Linked DNA regions of Victivallis lenta. The protein of the gene in region 1 interacts with the protein of each later gene in a pairwise test. Links are inferred from orthologs where the notes say so. Each region holds a gene or a part of one and is shown in the gene's direction. Other genes may lie near its edges.

Region 1 (8,875 bases):
TCCGCCACTTGCTTGGGTTCCCCGCTCGTGACCATTCGCCCCTTTTTCAGGTAGATGGCATGGGAGCACAGGCTTTTCACGGAAGAGATATTGTGGCTGACGAACAGTACAGTGTGGTCTTCCATGAATTTACGGAGATAGCGCATGCATTTTTGCTGAAAAGCCGTATCTCCGACCGACAGGGCTTCGTCGATAATGAGAATATCCGGGGCGGTCACGATCTGCACTGCGAACGCCAGGCGCATCCTCATGCCGCTGGAATAAGTTTTTACCGGCTGGTCGATAAAGTCGCCGATGTCGGCAAAGTCGATGATTTCGTCATACTTCGCCAGTATTTCCCGGCGTTTCAGGCCGAGAATCGTTCCATTGAGGAATACGTTTTCCCGGCCGGTGAATTCCGGATTGAATCCGCTGCCCAATTCCAGAAGCGCGCCGATTCTTCCCCGGCGTTCGACTTCGCCGGTCGTGGGCTGAAGTGTGCCTGCGATGATCTGGAGCAGTGTGCTTTTGCCCGCCCCGTTCCGTCCGAGAATGCCGATGCACTCTCCGCGGCCGACCTCGAATGAGATGTCGCGCAGCGCCCAGAATTCCCGGAAAAAATTCCGGTGTCCCATGCAGAGCGTCTGATAGAGACGGTGGACCGGTTTCTGGTAGATCTCGTAACACTTCGATATGTGAGAAACCCGTAATACGGCTCCTTCAGATGACATCGGCAAACCCCTTTTTGGTTTTGATAAACCAGACCAGCCCCAGGTGGGCACACAGAGCGCAGGCTGCGATCGTGGTCAGCATAATCGTCCAGTTTGGCGTCATGCCATACCAGAATACCTTGCGGGTTTCTTCAATAATATATGCCAGCGGATTGAAGCGGATGATGAAACGGAAGCCCGGCGGAACGGCATTGATCGGATAAAAAATCGGCGTAATGAAAAAAAGAACGCGGATGATTACAGCCACGCATTGCTGGATATCTCTGATATATACTCCGATTGACGCCATGAACAATCCTACTCCCAGCGACAGAAGTACAACTGCCAGAATGGGCAGCGGCAAAAGCAGCATTGTCCAGTAAACCGTCCCTTTTGCCAGCACGACGGCGATAAACAGCAGGACGAACCAGGCCAAGCCGAGCACAAGGCTGGAAAACACGCGGGCTATCGGCAGAATTTCCAGCGGAAAAACGACTTTTTTCACATAATTCTGTTGTTTGGTGATCTCTCCGCAGCATGTACCGAGACTTTCACTGAAAATATTGAATGTGGCCAGGCCGCAGAGCATGATGATGGCGTAAGCGCTGCGCGAATTTTCTTCTCCGCCCCAGCGGGATTGGAAAATCACGGTGAAGACAAACGTATACACGGCAAGCATCAGCAGCGGCAGAATGAAACTCCAGAGGATTCCGAAAAGAGATCCGCGGTATTTGGCGTGAATGTTGCGCCGGACCAGTTGCTCAAGCAGATCCCGGTTTTTCCAGATGATCCGGATACCCAGTGCAGGATCGAATAAAGGTTTTATTTTGCTCCAGAAAGATCTGTTCATTGCCATATTGTTCCGGCTTCGGCACATGTGGACCGAAGCCGCTGTTTCCTGTGATTACCGAATAAAAACAGCTCGCAAGCCGGCAGGAAACCGCAATATCCAATTCAATATCCAGAAGTCCCGCTATTCTTTTTACTATACACTCTCCGCTTTCCATTTTCAATATGCAGCCGCCAATTAAAATCCCGTATTTGAAAAAAATGCCGCTTCCTGTCGAACCGGTCTTGCCGGAATGGTCTTGCCGTGCTATTTTAACTGTTTGAAAAAACACATTCAGCCGAATGGCGCGAAGGCGTGTTCCGGAGTTTCATGAAAACCGGCTGCGGCCGTTGTCCGGCTGAAATCATCAGGGATTGAAAGCAATGAATGTCATCGACATTGCGGTTGCCGTCCGGCCGGCGGCGCCCGGCGGCGCAGGCCGTTTTTTCGGGCCGCGGAACAGGGCGAAGTCCGCTGGGACGGGCCTCGGCGCCGGTCTCGGGCATAGGCAGGCGAATCCCGTGCGCGGCGCCTTCCGTGAATTTTCGGCCGAAAAAATCCGGGAATCCGCATGACGATCGATATTCTTCTGGCAACCTTCAATTCGGAGCGGTTTCTGGCGGATCAGCTGGATTCCATTCTGGCGCAGGAGGATCGCGACTGGCGGCTCCTGATCCGGGACGGAGGCTCCTCGGACGGGACCGTTCCGATTCTGGAGGAGTACCGCCGGCGGAATCCGGACCGGATTTTCCTGCTGCCGGGCGGACGGGCTTCGGCCAAAGAGAATTTCGCGGCGCTTATGGCGGCTGCCGATGCGGAGCTGATCATGTTCTGCGACCACGACGACCGGTGGCTGCCGGTCAAGGTGGGGCACAGCCGCGCCGCATTCGAAAAACGGGCGGCGAAGCTGCCGGCCGGAACTCCGCTGCTCCTGTTCACCGATCTGCTGGTCGCCGATGAGACGCTGGAAAACGTTTCCGGGTCGTTTTTCCGGCACGAGCACATTGATCCCCTGCGCCTGGAGCTGCGGGAGCTTCTGCTGCAGAATGCCGCGTCCGGCTGCACGATGCTGTTCAACCGTCCGCTGCGGGAGCTGGCGCAGCCGGTTCCGCCGGAGGCGTTCATGCACGATCACTGGCTGATGCTGACGGCCGCCTGTTTCGGGGAGATCGAACCGCTGTCGGAGCCGACGCTGCTTTACCGCCAGCACGGCGGCAATGTATTCGGCGCTTCCGGGTACGGGGCTGCCTATTTCTGCCGCAAGCTGTCGCTGGGCGTGAGGGAGATCAGGGAGCGCCTGTTCCGGCAGTGCCGCCAGGCGGGGGCGTTCCGGGACCGCTTTCACGACCGGCTCGCGCCGGAAACGCTGGCGCTGCTGGAGGACTTCGCCCGGCTTCCCGAGGCGGGATTTCTGGAGCGCCGCCGGATTCTCTGCCGGCACCGGATCTTCAAGAGCGGCTGCCTGCGCAATTTCGGCATGTTCCTGATCGTCTGACGGATCGGCAGCCGTGCCGCTCCCGCCGGGCCGGAACCGATTTTCTCCCTGAAAAAAAACAGGTCGGAGCTTGAGAAAAGCGCTTCGAGAGAGTATAATATCTGCATGTGATTATGCTTTCAGGAAAAGGAGTTTTTCAATGCCCTCGGATTTCGTACACCTGCACCTCCACACCCATTACAGTCTGCTCGACGGCGCCTGCACCGTCAAGGGGCTGGTCCAGCTCGCCAAGGAAAACGACATGACGGCCATGGCCATCACCGACCACGGCTATATGGGCGGCGTCGAGGAGTTTCATCAGGTCCTCTCCGGCGCGGGAATCAACCCGATCGTCGGCGTCGAAGCGTATGTCGCCCCCGGCGACCGGCGCGATTTCGATTCGAACAAGCCGTTCAACCGCGGCGGCTTTCACCTGATTCTGCTCAGCGAGAACGAGCAGGGCTACCGGAACCTCTGCAAGATGATGTCCGCCGCCAACAAGGACGGCTTCCATTACAAGCCGAGGATCGACAAGGAGCTGCTCAGGCAGTACCACGAGGGGCTGATCTGCTCGAGCGCCTGCATCGGCAGCGAAATTTCGCAGTATTATCTGCAGGGCGACGAAAAGCGGGCCGAACAGGCGCTGCACGAATATCTCGACATCTTCGGCCCCGACAACTTCTTCATCGAGCTGATGGATCACTATATGGACGAGGAACGGCGCTGCAACCGGTTCCTGATCGATCTCGCCCGCCGCAACAATCTCCGGATGATCGCGACCAACGACGTCCACTATATGCGCAAGGAGGACGCTGAGGCGCATGAAATCATGCTCTGCATCCAGACCGGAGCGCGCCTGGCCGAGAAGCATTTCAAATTTTCGGGTCCCGACTACTACTTCAAGACCGAGCAGGAGATGAAGGAGCTGTTCCGGGAAGTTCCCGAGGCGGTCACGAACACCCGGCTCGTCGCCGAGCGCTGCAGCATGAAGTTCCACTATGTTCCGGAGGTCAACCACTATCCGAAGTTCTACATGCCGGACGGCCGCCTGGCGGACCGCAACGACCTGCGCGAGGTCTGTTTCGACAATATGGAGTACCGTTACGGTTTCGACCCGCGCAAGCTCGACAAGCTGACCGACGAGCAGCAGCAGATCATCGACCGCATGGATTACGAGCTCGGCGTCATCGAAAAGACCGGGTTCATCAGCTATTTCTTCGTGGTGTCGGACTTCATCCGCCATGCGAAGGACGAGGACATTCCGGTCGGTCCGGGGCGCGGCTCCGGCGCGGGTTCGCTCGTCGCCTACCTGACGCGGATCACCGACATCGATCCGCTCCGGTTCAACCTCTTCTTCGAACGTTTCCTGAACCCCGAGCGCGTGAGTCCGCCGGACTTCGACATCGACTTCTGTGAAAAACGGCGCGGCGAAGTCATCGACTACGTGCGCGGCCGCTACGGTTTCGACAGCGTCGCCCAGATCTGCACCTACGGTCTGCTGAAGCCGAAGGCGGTTGTGAAGGATGTCGCCCGCGTGCTCGGCCATGATTTCGATTTCGGCAACCGGCTGACCAAGCTGATTCCGGAGGACCCGAAGATGACGCTCGACAAGGCGGTCGAGCAGTCGAAAGAGCTCGCCGCGCTGATCGAGAGCGATCCCGACGTCGCGCGGGTGTTCAAGTTCGCGAAGGTCCTCGAGGGGCTGAACCGGCAGACCGGCATCCACGCCGCGGGCGTCATCATCGGCGACCAGCGGCTCGACAACCTCGTTCCGCTGGCCCGCAGCGCCTCCGACAGCATGGTCGTGCCGTTCCCGGCCCACCCGTGCGAGGAGCAGGGGCTGCTGAAGATGGACTTCCTCGGGCTGCGGACGCTGACCATCATCAAAAACGCGCTGAACATGATCAAGAAGAATCACGGCATCGACATCGACATGATGAAGATTCCGCTCGACGACCCGAAGACCTTCGAGATGCTCCAGCGCGGCGACACGGTGGCGGTGTTCCAGCTGGAATCCGGCGGCATGCAGAATCTCTGCCGCTCGTTCGGCGTGGAGACGCTCGAACATATCATCGCGCTTCTGGCCATCTACCGCCCGGGCCCGATGCAGTTCATCCCGGACTTCATCGCCCGCAAGAAGGGCGAGGCGCAGATCATTTACGACCACCCGCTGATGGAGGACTGCCTGAAGGAGACTTACGGCATCATGCTCTATCAGGAACAGATCATGCAGGTCGTGCAGGTGCTGGCCGGCTTTACGCTCGGCGGCGCGGACATCCTGCGACGGGCCATCGGCAAGAAGAAGGTCGATGTGCTGGCCAAGCAGAAGGAGAAGTTCTTCAAGGGATGCAAGGAGACGAACAACATCGACGAGGCGCTCGCCGACCAGATCTGGGAGAAGATCAAGTTGTTCGCCGGTTACGGCTTCAACAAATCGCACTCGGCGGCTTACGGCTTCGTCTGCTACCAGACCGCCTACCTGAAGGCGAATTATCCGGTCGAATTCATGGCGGCGGTGCTGACGAGCGAGCTCGAGTCGGCCGACCAGATCGCATTCCTGATCAACGCCTGCAAGGAGATGGGGATCAAGGTGCTGCCTCCGGACGTGAATTCGTCGGACATCAGCTTTTCGGTCGACTCGGGCTGCATCCGTTTCGGGCTCGGCGCGATCAAGGGGGTCGGCGAGGTCGCGGCATCGAAGATCATCGAGAGCCGCCGGAACGACGGCCGGTTCGAAAGTTTCCTCGATTTCTGCGAGCGGTGCGGAACCGACGTGAATTCGCGCATGCTCGAACACCTGACCCGGGCCGGGGCGCTCGACACGCTCGGGCTGCGGCGGAGCCAGATCCTCGCGATCGCCGAGCCGATGATGACCTTCGCGGCCGGGCGCGCGAAGGACAAGGCGGCCGGGCAGGGGTCGCTGTTCGACCTGCTCGGGGAAGAGGATGCGAGCGAGGCGTGTTCGGTGCCGATCCCGGATATCCCGGAGTTCGATCAGGAAGAGATTCTCAAGAGCGAGAAGGAGCTGCTCGGTTTCTACGTGACCGGTCACCCGCTCGACCCGTATGCGGAGCTGGTCAAGACCTATTCAAGCTGCCCGATCCGCCGGATCGACGAGCTCTCCGACAATTCGCAGATCCGCATCGCCGGCATGGTCGGCAGCTTCACGAGCAAATTCAGCAAGAAGAGCGGCAAGCCGTTCGGAATCATGCTGCTTGAGGATCTCGATTCGTCGGTCGAGTGCATGCTTTACGAGCGGGCGCTGAGTGATCTCGCCCAGCAGGAGATCGAGCTGGTTCCGGGCATGGCGATTCTGGCCAACGTGACCGTGAGCAAGCGCGACGAAGCCGAAAAACCGCGCGTCATCGTGGACAGGATCGTGCCGCTGGCCGATGCTCCGGCCGAGCTGACCGAGGAGCTGCACATCCATCTTTATGCCGACAAGCTCGGACCGGACGCTCTGAAGCGGGTTTCCGAGGCGTGTTTCCGGATTCCGGGCCGCGCGATGGTCGTGCTCTGCCTGGTCGGGCTGGACGACTCGGTGACCTTTATTGAGGCGCGGAAGAGCAAGATCACCGTGACCCGCGAGCTGCTGAACGAGCTTGACGCGATCCTGACCCCGGGCCACTGGCGGCTCAAGGCGACTCCGTATGCGCCGCCGCCGCGCCGCTCCTGGAACCGCGATAAAGAGAAGGAGAAGGAGCCCGCCGCCGCTTCGAATTGATCAAGGGCGCAGAAAACGGTTCCGCGGGCTGCGGCAGTCTGCGGAACCGTTTTGTCTGTTACGCCGGTTCTCCGCCTCCGCCTCCGCCGTCGTCGCCGTCGCCGCCCGGATTGTACGGCCCGGAGTCTCCCTCTGTTCCGAAGGCGATGCCGCTGCCGATGTAGGATTCGAGCTCCGGGGGTTCATACGAAAATCGGTCGTCCATGATGAGTTGTCTCCTTATGCCGGAAGAACGGCGAGGGAACCGCCGCTGCGTTTCAGTTCTTCGCTTTCGGACAGGTAAGCCGCCGCGGCCGGCGGGGCTTCGGTGTCCGCCGGCTGCCAGTGCAGCGAGAGCTGCCCGTTGTCGATGCCGAGTTTCCATTCGCGGTCCCGGAACGCGGTCCAGCTCGCCGCCCCGGCGAACAGGGTGTCGGACTCGGCGCTGTAACGGAGGGTGAAGCCGCCGTCGTCCGCGAAATTCAGCAGTTCCGGCGTCGCGTCCACGAGGAGGAGGCTGCCGCTGCCGGTGAACAGGGCGCCGTCTCCGAGGTCGATGATGCGGGCGGCCGAGGCTCCCGTGAAGTTCCAGCTGCCCGACAGCCGGGAGACCATGGCGGTCGACAGCTCCGAGGAATTCCGGCCGGAGAGGTTGAAGGTGTAGCTGTTGACCGCCGCATCCGCTTCCCGCTTGGTCAGCGTTACCGACGTGCCGCCGCTGAACTCGATCGCGTCGAAGTTCCGGACGGCGGCGTTGAAGTCGCCGGTGTAGTCCGTAAAGGCGAGCGTGCTGATTCCCGCGACGACGGCGGAGGCGTTTCCGCCGCTGCTGCGGCCGGTGCCGTAGAGATTGCCGTCGAAGGTCAGGTTCGCGCCGCTGCCGGTGAAGGTGACGCGGGCGCCGCCGGAGACGTCGGCGTTTGCGCCGTCGAGCGCGTATCCCCCCGCATAGACGGCGTCGAGGAAGGTCGTCCGGTCCTGCGACGTGTCGACCGTGATCGAAACGTCGCCGAGCACCTGCGCCGTGCTGCCGGATGAATTCGCGAAGCCGCCCCCGTGCAGCCGTTTGCGGAAAATCCCGCCGGAGATGGAGATGTTTGCGCCGCCGGCGTTGGCCGTGCCGCCTTTTTCGGCGCGGCCGCCGCCGAGGACATAGTTGAGGTCCGAGCCGCCGGAGATGTTGACCGAGCAGGTTCCGCCGACATAATCCTGCGCTCCCGCGCCGTTGGCGAAACCGCCGCCGAACAGCCAGCCGGTCGAGCCGGCCTGATGGGTGGCGCCGCTCACATTGATCGTGATGTCGTTGGTCACCCGCGAGACGAGCGCGGCGACCGACGAGTTGTAGCTGCCGCCGTGTACGAGTCCGAACAGCGAAGCGCCGGTGAGGTTCATCGTGATGCTGCCGGTGACGGTTGATCCGGTTCCGGCGGCGGTGACGGCCGCCTGTCCGCCCTTCGTGCTGTTCAGCGCTCCGGTATAGCCGTTCAGCGTGCCGCCGTAGATGTTCGGCCGGGCGGAGAAATCGACTCCGCTGCCGATGTTCAGGACGATGTCGCCGGTCACGCTGCCGATGCCGCCGCCGTAGAGGACGCTGGTGATGCCGCCGCCGGAGAGATCCAGCGAGATATTGCCGGTCACGTCTCCCTCCGCGCCGCCGCCGAACAGCTTCCAGACGCTGCCGGAGCGCATGGCGATCCCGATGTCGCCGTTCACATTGCCGCGGAGACCGCCGCCGTACAGGTAGTTGACGTTCCCGTCGCGGAATTCGAGGTTTACCGCTCCGGTCGAGGCGTTGTCGCCGCCGCCGAAGAGATTGTAGATGCGGGTTCCGGCTTCGGCTGTCAGATTGACCGTGCCGGTCATGGCGCGGTTGTCGCCGCCGCCGAACATGGTTCCGGCCTCGTGTTTCAGGACGAGCCAGACGTTTCCGGCGAAGTCTCCGGTTCCGGGGCCGCCGTGCAGGACCTTTCCGGCATACGAGGCGTCGCAGACCACGCTGACGTTGCCGTCGGCGATAAAGCCGCCGTGGTCGGCCAGCGAACTTACGTCCGCTCCGGTGGAAAGCAGCGAAACGATGGTCGCGGAGCCCCAGTCGGCCGGGGGGACATATGCCGCCGAAACCGTCAGCACGAGTTCGTCTGCGGCATTGCGGGCGAGATCGTAATAGTTTCCGGCCGCAT
Region 2 (7,727 bases), on another replicon or contig:
GGTTCCTCCCTGGATGAAGGCGCAGAAGGTGCCGGGCGGGTGGGTCACCTGCGAATACGGCATGCTGCCGGCTTCGACCCACGAGCGGATGCGGCGCGAAGCCTCCTCCGGCAAGCAGGGCGGGCGCACGATGGAGATCCAGCGGCTGATCGGCCGTTCGCTCCGCGCCGTGGTCGACCTGAATGAGCTCGGCGAGAACACCGCCAGCGTGGACTGCGACGTGATCGACGCCGACGGCGGCACCCGCACCGCGAGCATCACCGGTTCGGCCGTCGCGCTTGCACTGGCCTGCCGCAGCGACTGGGGCAGGAAGCATTTCGCGGGCTGTCCGCTCCGCGAAAATGTCGCCGCCGTCAGTGTCGGCATCGTCGGCGGCGTGCCGATGCTCGATCTCTGCTACGAAGAGGATTCGAAAGCGGAGGTCGACATGAATGTCGTGATGACCGAGTCCGGCAAGCTCGTCGAGGTGCAGGGGACCGCTGAGGGCGCCCCGTTCTCCCGGGCGCAGCTGAATGAACTGATCGATCTGGCCGAGCACGGCCTGAAGAAGATATTCCGGATTCAGAACGAAATCGTCGATTCCGTCACGGCGCCGCTGACCGCGGCCGAGGCGACCGGCGATCTATTCGGGGAGTTTCAGTTATGAGTGAATACCAGGTAATCGCCCGGAAGTGGCGGCCGCAGTGTTTCTCCGACGTGGTCGGGCAGGAGCATGTCGTGCGCACGCTCCGGAACGCGATCCGTCAGCAGCGGACCGCCCATGCCTATCTGTTCGTCGGTCCGCGCGGCGTCGGAAAAACCACGCTCGCCCGGATTTTCGCCAAGGCGATGAACTGTCTCGACCCGCAGGACGGCGAGCCGTGCTGCAAGTGCGTCTCGTGCCGCGCCGTTATGGAGGAAAGTAGCCTCGACGTGATCGAGATCGACGCCGCCAGCCGCAATTCGGCGGCGGATATGCGCGAGCTGGCCGAAGACGTCATGCACCAGCCGGTGGCCGGGCGCTATAAGATTTACATCATCGACGAAGTTCATATGCTGACCGCGCAGGCGTGGAACGCACTTCTGAAGACGGTCGAGGAACCTCCGGCGCATGTGAAGTTCATCTTTGCGACGACCGAGGTTCACAAGGTCCTGAAGACGATCATTTCGCGCTGCCAGCGCTTCGACCTGCTGCCGATTCCGACCCGGCAGATTGCGGAACGGCTGCGGCTGATCGCGGACCGCGAGGGAGTCGCGATCAACGACGAGGCGGTCAATGCGATCGCCCGCGCCGCCGAAGGCGGCATGCGCGACGCGCAGTCGCTGCTGGACCAGATGATCGCATTTTTCGCGCAGGGAGACAGCACGGCGATCACGGGCGAGCAGGTCCTTTCGCTGTTCGGCCTGACCGACCGCGCCGATCTCGATACGATTCTGCTCGGCATGCTGCGGAACCAGCCGGCAGAAGTCGTCAAGGTGATCGGCCGCCTGGCGAAGAAGGGCAAAAACCTTGAGACGCTTTTCGACGATCTGCTCGATGCGCTGCGGGCGGTTCAGCTCTGCGCGATTCTGCCGGACCCGGGCGATCTGCTGAACGAGTCGGCCGAATCGATCGAGCGTTTCCGCAAGTTGGCGAAGCTGGTGCGGCCCGATACGATCCAGATTCTGCTTGAGACGATTGCTCCGGTCGGGCGCGTACTGCACGATGCGCTGAATAAGCAGGTCTATCTCGAAACGATTCTGCTCAAGGCGATGCGTGAAGCGCATGCGGTGCGGATCAACGACCTTCTGGCACGACTGAACCAGCTGCGCACGGCGGGTGAACTGAAGTTTCTCGATCAGCTGCCGGGCGAGGTCAAGCCCGCGGCTCCGGAGGTCGTGGTCATCGAACCGTTGAAACCGGCCGCGGAAATGCCGAAGCCGGAGCCCGCCCCGGCGGCCCTGGTCGCGGAAGTGTCGAAACCGGAAGTAAAGGAGATGCCGAAGCCGGAACCTGCCCCGGCGGCCCCGGTCGCGGAAGTGCCGAAACCGGAAGCCGCGCCGGAAGCAAAGCCGGCGGTTGTGGAGATGCCGAAGCCGGAGCCCGCCCCCGCGTCGCCGCCGGTTGCGGAAGCGCCGAAACCGGAAGCCGCGCCGGAAGCAAAGCCGGCGGTTGTGGAGATGCCGAAGCCGGAGCCCGCCCCCGCGTCGCCGCCGGTTGCGGAAGCGCCGGAGCCGGACTATGCGGAGCTGGAGGCCTCCCTGATGCCTGCGGCGGAGATGCAGCCGGTATTCGACCCGAACACGGGCGAAACGGTGCTGGTTCCGGTTTCCGCCCCGGTTCTCCCGAAGAGCGATGACGAGCATCTCGCGCCCGAAACGAAACCCGGCCGCAAAAAGCGCCGCAGCATTGCGAACGACAATCCCAGGGCGCTGGAAGAGGCGTTGAACGATCCGACCGTCCATGAGATCGTCGATCTTTTCGGCGGGAAGGTCGTCGACATTCACAGGCCGGAGGGAGAGTAACTCCGTCTGGAACATTTTGTTTCATCGAAAATCGGCGAAACGGCTTGATCTTTGCCCTGAAGTTCTGTATAATTGCTGATAACTTCTCATGCACTTTCGGGAATGAACAGGGAGATTCTGCCGATGATGAAACAAATGGTTCTGCTGGGTTGTATGTGCGCCTCGTTTGTCCTGTCCGCCGCGGATGGAGGGAAGGAGGCGGAAAATCTGAACCGCCTGCCCGGTACGAAGCTCTCCGCCGATTCCGTCTTCTACAAGTATACGGCGGACAAGGCGGCCGACGGCGACCGTACCGACAAACTGAGCCGCTGGGTCAGCAGTGCCGAATCCGGCGAGCACTGGATCATGGCGGAGTACGACGCACCGCGCAAGGTCAATGCTGTGACGCTGGTTTTCTGGACCGACACCCATGTTTCGCTCGATTTCGATATCGAAGGCAGGGTTGACGGCAAGTGGGTCACGCTGCGCGAGGTGCGCGGCAACCGGGCGGTGGCGCCGCGGCTGGTGTTTCCGGAGCGGGAGGTTTCGGCGCTCCGGGTCGTCTTCCGCAAACAGATTCCGGATTCGATGGTGCGGCTTTACGAGTTTTCCGCCGAATGTGCGCCGCATGCGCTCGAGCTGTCGATGAGCCCGACCCGAGGCAACGGCTTTCTGGAAGAGGGTGAGGCGAGAAGCGTCACCCTCTACTGCCATGAGAAGTCGCCGGTCCGGCTGAATCTCCGGCTCGGGCTGAAGGCCGAAGCGGGCCGCCCCGCCGCCGAATCGGTGCAGGAGAACCGGACGGTCGAACTCAAGGGCGCTCAAACCTTCCGGCTGCCGGTTCCGAAGACGTTCGGCGCTTACGAGTACGAGATCGTGCTGACCGATGAGGACGGCACGACGGTTCTTTCGCAGACCGAGCCCTTCTTCTATTTCCCGCCGTCGAATCCGGCCTACAAGACCGCTTCGCCGTTCGCCGCCCACTATTATCACATGCATCCGGCCCTGATCGATTACGTCGGGCTCTACTGGTGGCGGAATCACGATGTCTACGGCCGCTGGAACAACAATATGGACGAGCAGGGCAATGCCGACTGGAGCGAGCTTGACGAGCGACTTGCCGAGGTCCGTGCGAACCGGATCCGCGAGTGTGCGGTGCTGCTCGGCGCTCCGCGGAAATATTCGACCGTGCTGCCCGGCGAACCGGTCAGTTCGGGGCGTGACAGCATCTATTCGTATTATCCGCCGTCGGACATCGGCGCCTGGTGCCGGCTCTATCTGGAGCCGCTCGCCGGAAAGGTTGCGAAGGCTTCTCCGTTCCGGGTTTACGAAATCTGGAACGAGGCGTGGAGCTACTACCGTCTGCGCGGGCTGCACGGCACGCCGGGCGAGGCGATGCAGCTTTTCCGCGAGTCATACGAGACGCTGAAGAAGGCCGATCCGGAAGCCATGGTTTACCCGACCGACACCGGGGCCGCGCTGAAGGAGAGTCCGTACGCGTTCAGGGAGTTCGGGCGCGATATGTTCGAGCTCGGCTATCTGCGCTGGGCCGACCTCATGTCCTATCACAGCTACGGCATGATGGATTACGGCCGCCTTGAGAACTACCGCGCCAATATGTGGAATTACGGCCGGGATTTCGAGATGTGGTCGACCGAGACGGCCGCGTCGGGCCAGCCGTTCCACCGGCTCATGGAGTCGCTGCTTTCTCACCGGGTCTGGGGCAACGGCAAGACCTTCATCTACAACGGCAGCCTGTGGGCGCCGCTCTACTCCGACGGCAGGCCGCATAAAAATCTCGTGGCGATGGCGGCGATGATCCGGGAGCTCGGAGACGCGCTCCCGCTCGGGTTTGAGGAGAACGGCGATGTCACGGCCTATCTCTTTGCGAACGGCGGCACACCGGTCGCCGTGCTGTTCTCGAAGAGCGCGGAGCCGGCAGAAATCGATCTGCCGCTCTCCCGCAATTCGGTTGTCCGCGATGTGTTCGGCCGTGAGCTCGATGCGAAGCAGCCGGTTCTGTCGCTCGACAATCCGGTTTTCGTCCGGGACCCGGCGCCTGAAGCAGTGGTTCGTCTCGCCGCCGCGCAGCTCGATTTCCTCGCAAAGCACGCCCGGAAGAACGGGGAGTGGGCGAGGATCGCGGCGGAACGGCTCCGCAAAGCGGAGAAGGGCGGCCTGATCGACGCCGTCCGGGCCGAGGTGAAACGCATTTCGGCCTTTCGCGGTTCTCTGGAGAGCGATGTGCTGTACGATACGAATCTCGTTCTCGATGTGCTGACCAATCTGGAAATCTGCCTTGCGCGCCGGGAGAAGGAGGAGGTCTCCGCCCCCGCGACGGTAAAGGAGCTGCGCCGGGCGGTTGCCGGGCAGTGGGAGGCCATCCGGGCGCGCACCGGCGACAACGGCGTCCTGCTCGACTCGGAGCGGCTGACTTCGCGCGCCCAGAAAGAGGTGCAGTTCGCGATGCAGTACGACTCCGACGGCGACGCCGTTGCGCGGGATATCTGGCTCAACCGCGCCGCCGCCGATCTGGCGAACGCCGGAGCGCGTACCGCGTCGGAGAAGCTGACGGAGCTGTACAAGACGAAGAGTTATTTCCGCAGCCACAAGATCCTGATCCGTTCGGAGCTCTACTGCTTCCCGGCCGGGAAGCCGCAGGAGGCGGTCATCACGCTGGCCAACCCGACCGGAACTCCCCGCAGGGGCACGCTTTCGGTCGAGCTGCCGGAGGGGTGGAAAGCGGACAGGACCGAGCTCGCCTATGAGGTTCCGCCCCTGTCGCGCCGGCTGCTGCGGATGGAGCTCACGGCTCCCGCCTCCTTCCGGAAGGAGTGGCGCGGCAAAATCGTCGTGACGGACCGCGACGGGAATTTTCCGGCGGTTCAGGCCGACTGCCGGATCGTCGAAAAGGTTCCTCCTTATCCGGTTCTCGGCGGCTCCATCAGCACCGGGGAGTTTACCGGAAACTGAAAACGGGTGCGGGAGCGGGGGAGGAATACGGCGGTTTCCCCCCGCTTCCGCGTTTTTTTTGTTTTCTGCCGGATGCAATTGAAAAGCGGGAGGCGAGCGGTTATATTCTCTGAATGAAGTTCCTCGGTCCGGAGGCCGGGGCATTCCGGGGGCAAGGCCGTCCGGCCCTGACGGAATTCGTGAGGGCGCGGTCCCGCAACCGGATTCCGCAAGGGGTGCATTACGCTCCGGGGAGCGGGGGGAGTTGCCTCCTCTTGAATGAAGAAGAAAAGAAAGAGAATATTATGATCAACGACCTGCGCAAACTGCCGACCGATCGGATTCTCGTGTCGCCGTCGGTTCTGGCTTCCGATTTCGGGCGTCTCGACGAGGAGATCACACGCGCTGCTTCCGCCGGCGCCGACGTCATCCATCTCGATGTGATGGACGGTCACTTCGTGCCGAACATCTCGTTCGGTCCCCCGGTCATCAAAAGCATCCGCAAAGCGAGCGGCATGCTGTTCGATACGCATCTGATGATCTCCGAGCCGATGCGCTATGCGAAGGCGTTCGCCGATGCCGGCAGCGATCACCTGACTTTTCATCTCGAGTGCCCGGAGCCGACCGGCGACGTCATCGCCGCGATCCGCGAAGCCGGCTGCACGGTCGGGATTTCGCTGAAGCCCGCGACGCCGGCTGAGGAGATTTTTCCGTGGCTCGACCGGATCGACCTCGTGCTGGTCATGACCGTCGAACCCGGTTTCGGCGGCCAGAGTTTCATGGCGGACCAGATGGCGAAGTGCGCCGCGATCAAGCGCGAAATTCTGCGTCGCGGGCTCCATGTCCAGCTCGAGGCGGACGGCGGCATCGATGCGGAGACGGTGAAGACGGTTGCCGCCCACGGCGCGAATATGATCGTGGCCGGAACCAGCGTGTTCCGCCACCGCGCAGGTATCGAAACGGCTGTCGCCGAGCTGCATGCCGCGACGGCGCTGCTCGATTCGGAGCTCTGAACATGGGGGCGCTGAAAACAACTCCGCTGACCGGGTATGAGATCGAGCTCGGCGCGAAAATGACGCCGCGCGCGGGCTGGAATACGGCGCTCTATTATCCGGAAGGCATCATCGCCGAGCATCGCCATACGCGCTCGGCCTGTTCGGTTTTCGACCTCTGCTCCTACGGGAAGCTGCGCGTGGCGGGAAAGGAGGCCGCGCCGGCGCTCGACACGTTGTTTGCGCGCCCGGCCGCTGATCTCGGAATCGGGCGCTGCCGCCGGAATTTCATGCTTTCCGAAACAGGCGGCGTTCTTTCTCTCGTGCTGATGCTCCGGATGGCCGAGGACGATTTTCTGCTGGTTACCGATACCGGCAGCGCAGCCGGCGACCTGGAGCGGATTTCCGCCCATATCGCCGGAAGGGAGGCCGAAGTTCAGGAGCTGACGCCGCTTCTGGCCTGCCTCGGGCTCGAGGGGCCGGAGGCGCGGAAGGTGCTCGAATCGTTCGCGGCCGGTCCCCTGCCGGAATACAGCTGCTGCGGCACGGTCGAAATCGACGGATTCCGGGCGATCGCCGCCTGCGCCGGAGCGACCGGCGAGGAGGGATTCCGGCTGCTGTTCAATCTCGAATATGCGGATCAGCTCTGGGATCTGCTGCTCGAAACGGAGCCGGTCATGCCGGCCGGTTTCGGCGCGCTCGATTCGCTGCGGCTCGAGATGGGGTATCCGGCCTGCGGGCGCGAGCTGACGGCGGAGTTTTCGCCGCTCGACTCCGGGCTCGGCGATCTTGTCCGGCTCGACGATGCGCGCAGCTTTCCGGGGCGGCAGGCGCTGCTGAACCGGAAGCAGCGCCATGTGCTGGCCGGGCTGCTGCTCGAAACCCGGCGCGCCGCCCGTGAGGGGACGCTTGTGCTGAATGCGGCGGAGGAGGTGGTCGGCGTCGTGACCGGCGGCAGTTTCTGCCCGTCGCTCGAAACCGCCGCTGCGCTGTGCCGCCTCGATCTTGCGTGCATGCAGCCTCCGGGGTCTGAATTGTGGTGTGAAGTGACCGATGCCCGGCTGCCGGGCCGGATTGCCGAACCGCCTTTCTATCGCGGCGGCTCGGCGAAAGGAGATTTTTTCCTGCCATGAAGATGTTGATTTTTCCTCTGGTGCTGCTCGGACTGGTGCTGCTGCCGGGCTGGCCGCTGCTTTTCCGCCGCTGGAAACATGTCTATTTTCTCTGGATCGCAAGCACGCTTTTCATCGTGTCGCTCGGCGCCTGGTCGATGGTTTACTTCAAGCTCGAGCGCAACTATGCGCGGCTGGCCGAGGCGCA

Evidence for each region.
Region 2: the proteins of dnaE (region 1) and dnaX interact in binary tests that used the Escherichia coli proteins (3 or more experiments, as listed by UniProt). The link is inferred for Victivallis lenta from one-to-one orthologs.

What each region holds. Positions count from the first base shown.
Region 1 is NZ_VUNS01000006.1:110,765-119,639, forward strand. The notes cover bases 2,769-6,916. They hold dnaE (DNA polymerase III subunit alpha), read left to right. Parts: upstream 2,769-3,152; coding sequence 3,153-6,716; downstream 6,717-6,916. Other genes in these bases: FYJ85_RS07705 (glycosyltransferase family 2 protein), read left to right, coding at 2,769-3,013; FYJ85_RS07715 (hypothetical protein), read right to left, coding at 6,775-6,916. Outside these bases: FYJ85_RS07695 (ABC transporter ATP-binding protein), read right to left, coding at 1-710; FYJ85_RS07700 (ABC transporter permease), read right to left, coding at 700-1,539; more of FYJ85_RS07705, read left to right, coding at 2,090-2,768; more of FYJ85_RS07715, read right to left, coding at 6,917-6,921; FYJ85_RS07720 (hypothetical protein), read right to left, coding at 6,936-8,875. UniProt on the Escherichia coli protein: DNA polymerase III is a complex, multichain enzyme responsible for most of the replicative synthesis in bacteria. This DNA polymerase also exhibits 3' to 5' exonuclease activity. The alpha chain is the DNA polymerase catalytic subunit.
Region 2 is NZ_VUNS01000001.1:393,355-401,081, reverse strand. Bases 64-3,063 are described here. They hold dnaX (DNA polymerase III subunit gamma/tau), read left to right. Parts: upstream 64-642; coding sequence 643-2,484; downstream 2,485-3,063. Other genes in these bases: FYJ85_RS01600 (discoidin domain-containing protein), read left to right, coding at 2,608-3,063; rph (ribonuclease PH), read left to right, coding at 64-646. Outside these bases: more of rph, read left to right, coding at 1-63; more of FYJ85_RS01600, read left to right, coding at 3,064-5,436; rpe (ribulose-phosphate 3-epimerase), read left to right, coding at 5,721-6,428; FYJ85_RS01590 (aminomethyl transferase family protein), read left to right, coding at 6,431-7,540; FYJ85_RS01585 (hypothetical protein), read left to right, coding at 7,537-7,727. UniProt on the Escherichia coli protein: Part of the beta sliding clamp loading complex, which hydrolyzes ATP to load the beta clamp onto primed DNA to form the DNA replication pre-initiation complex.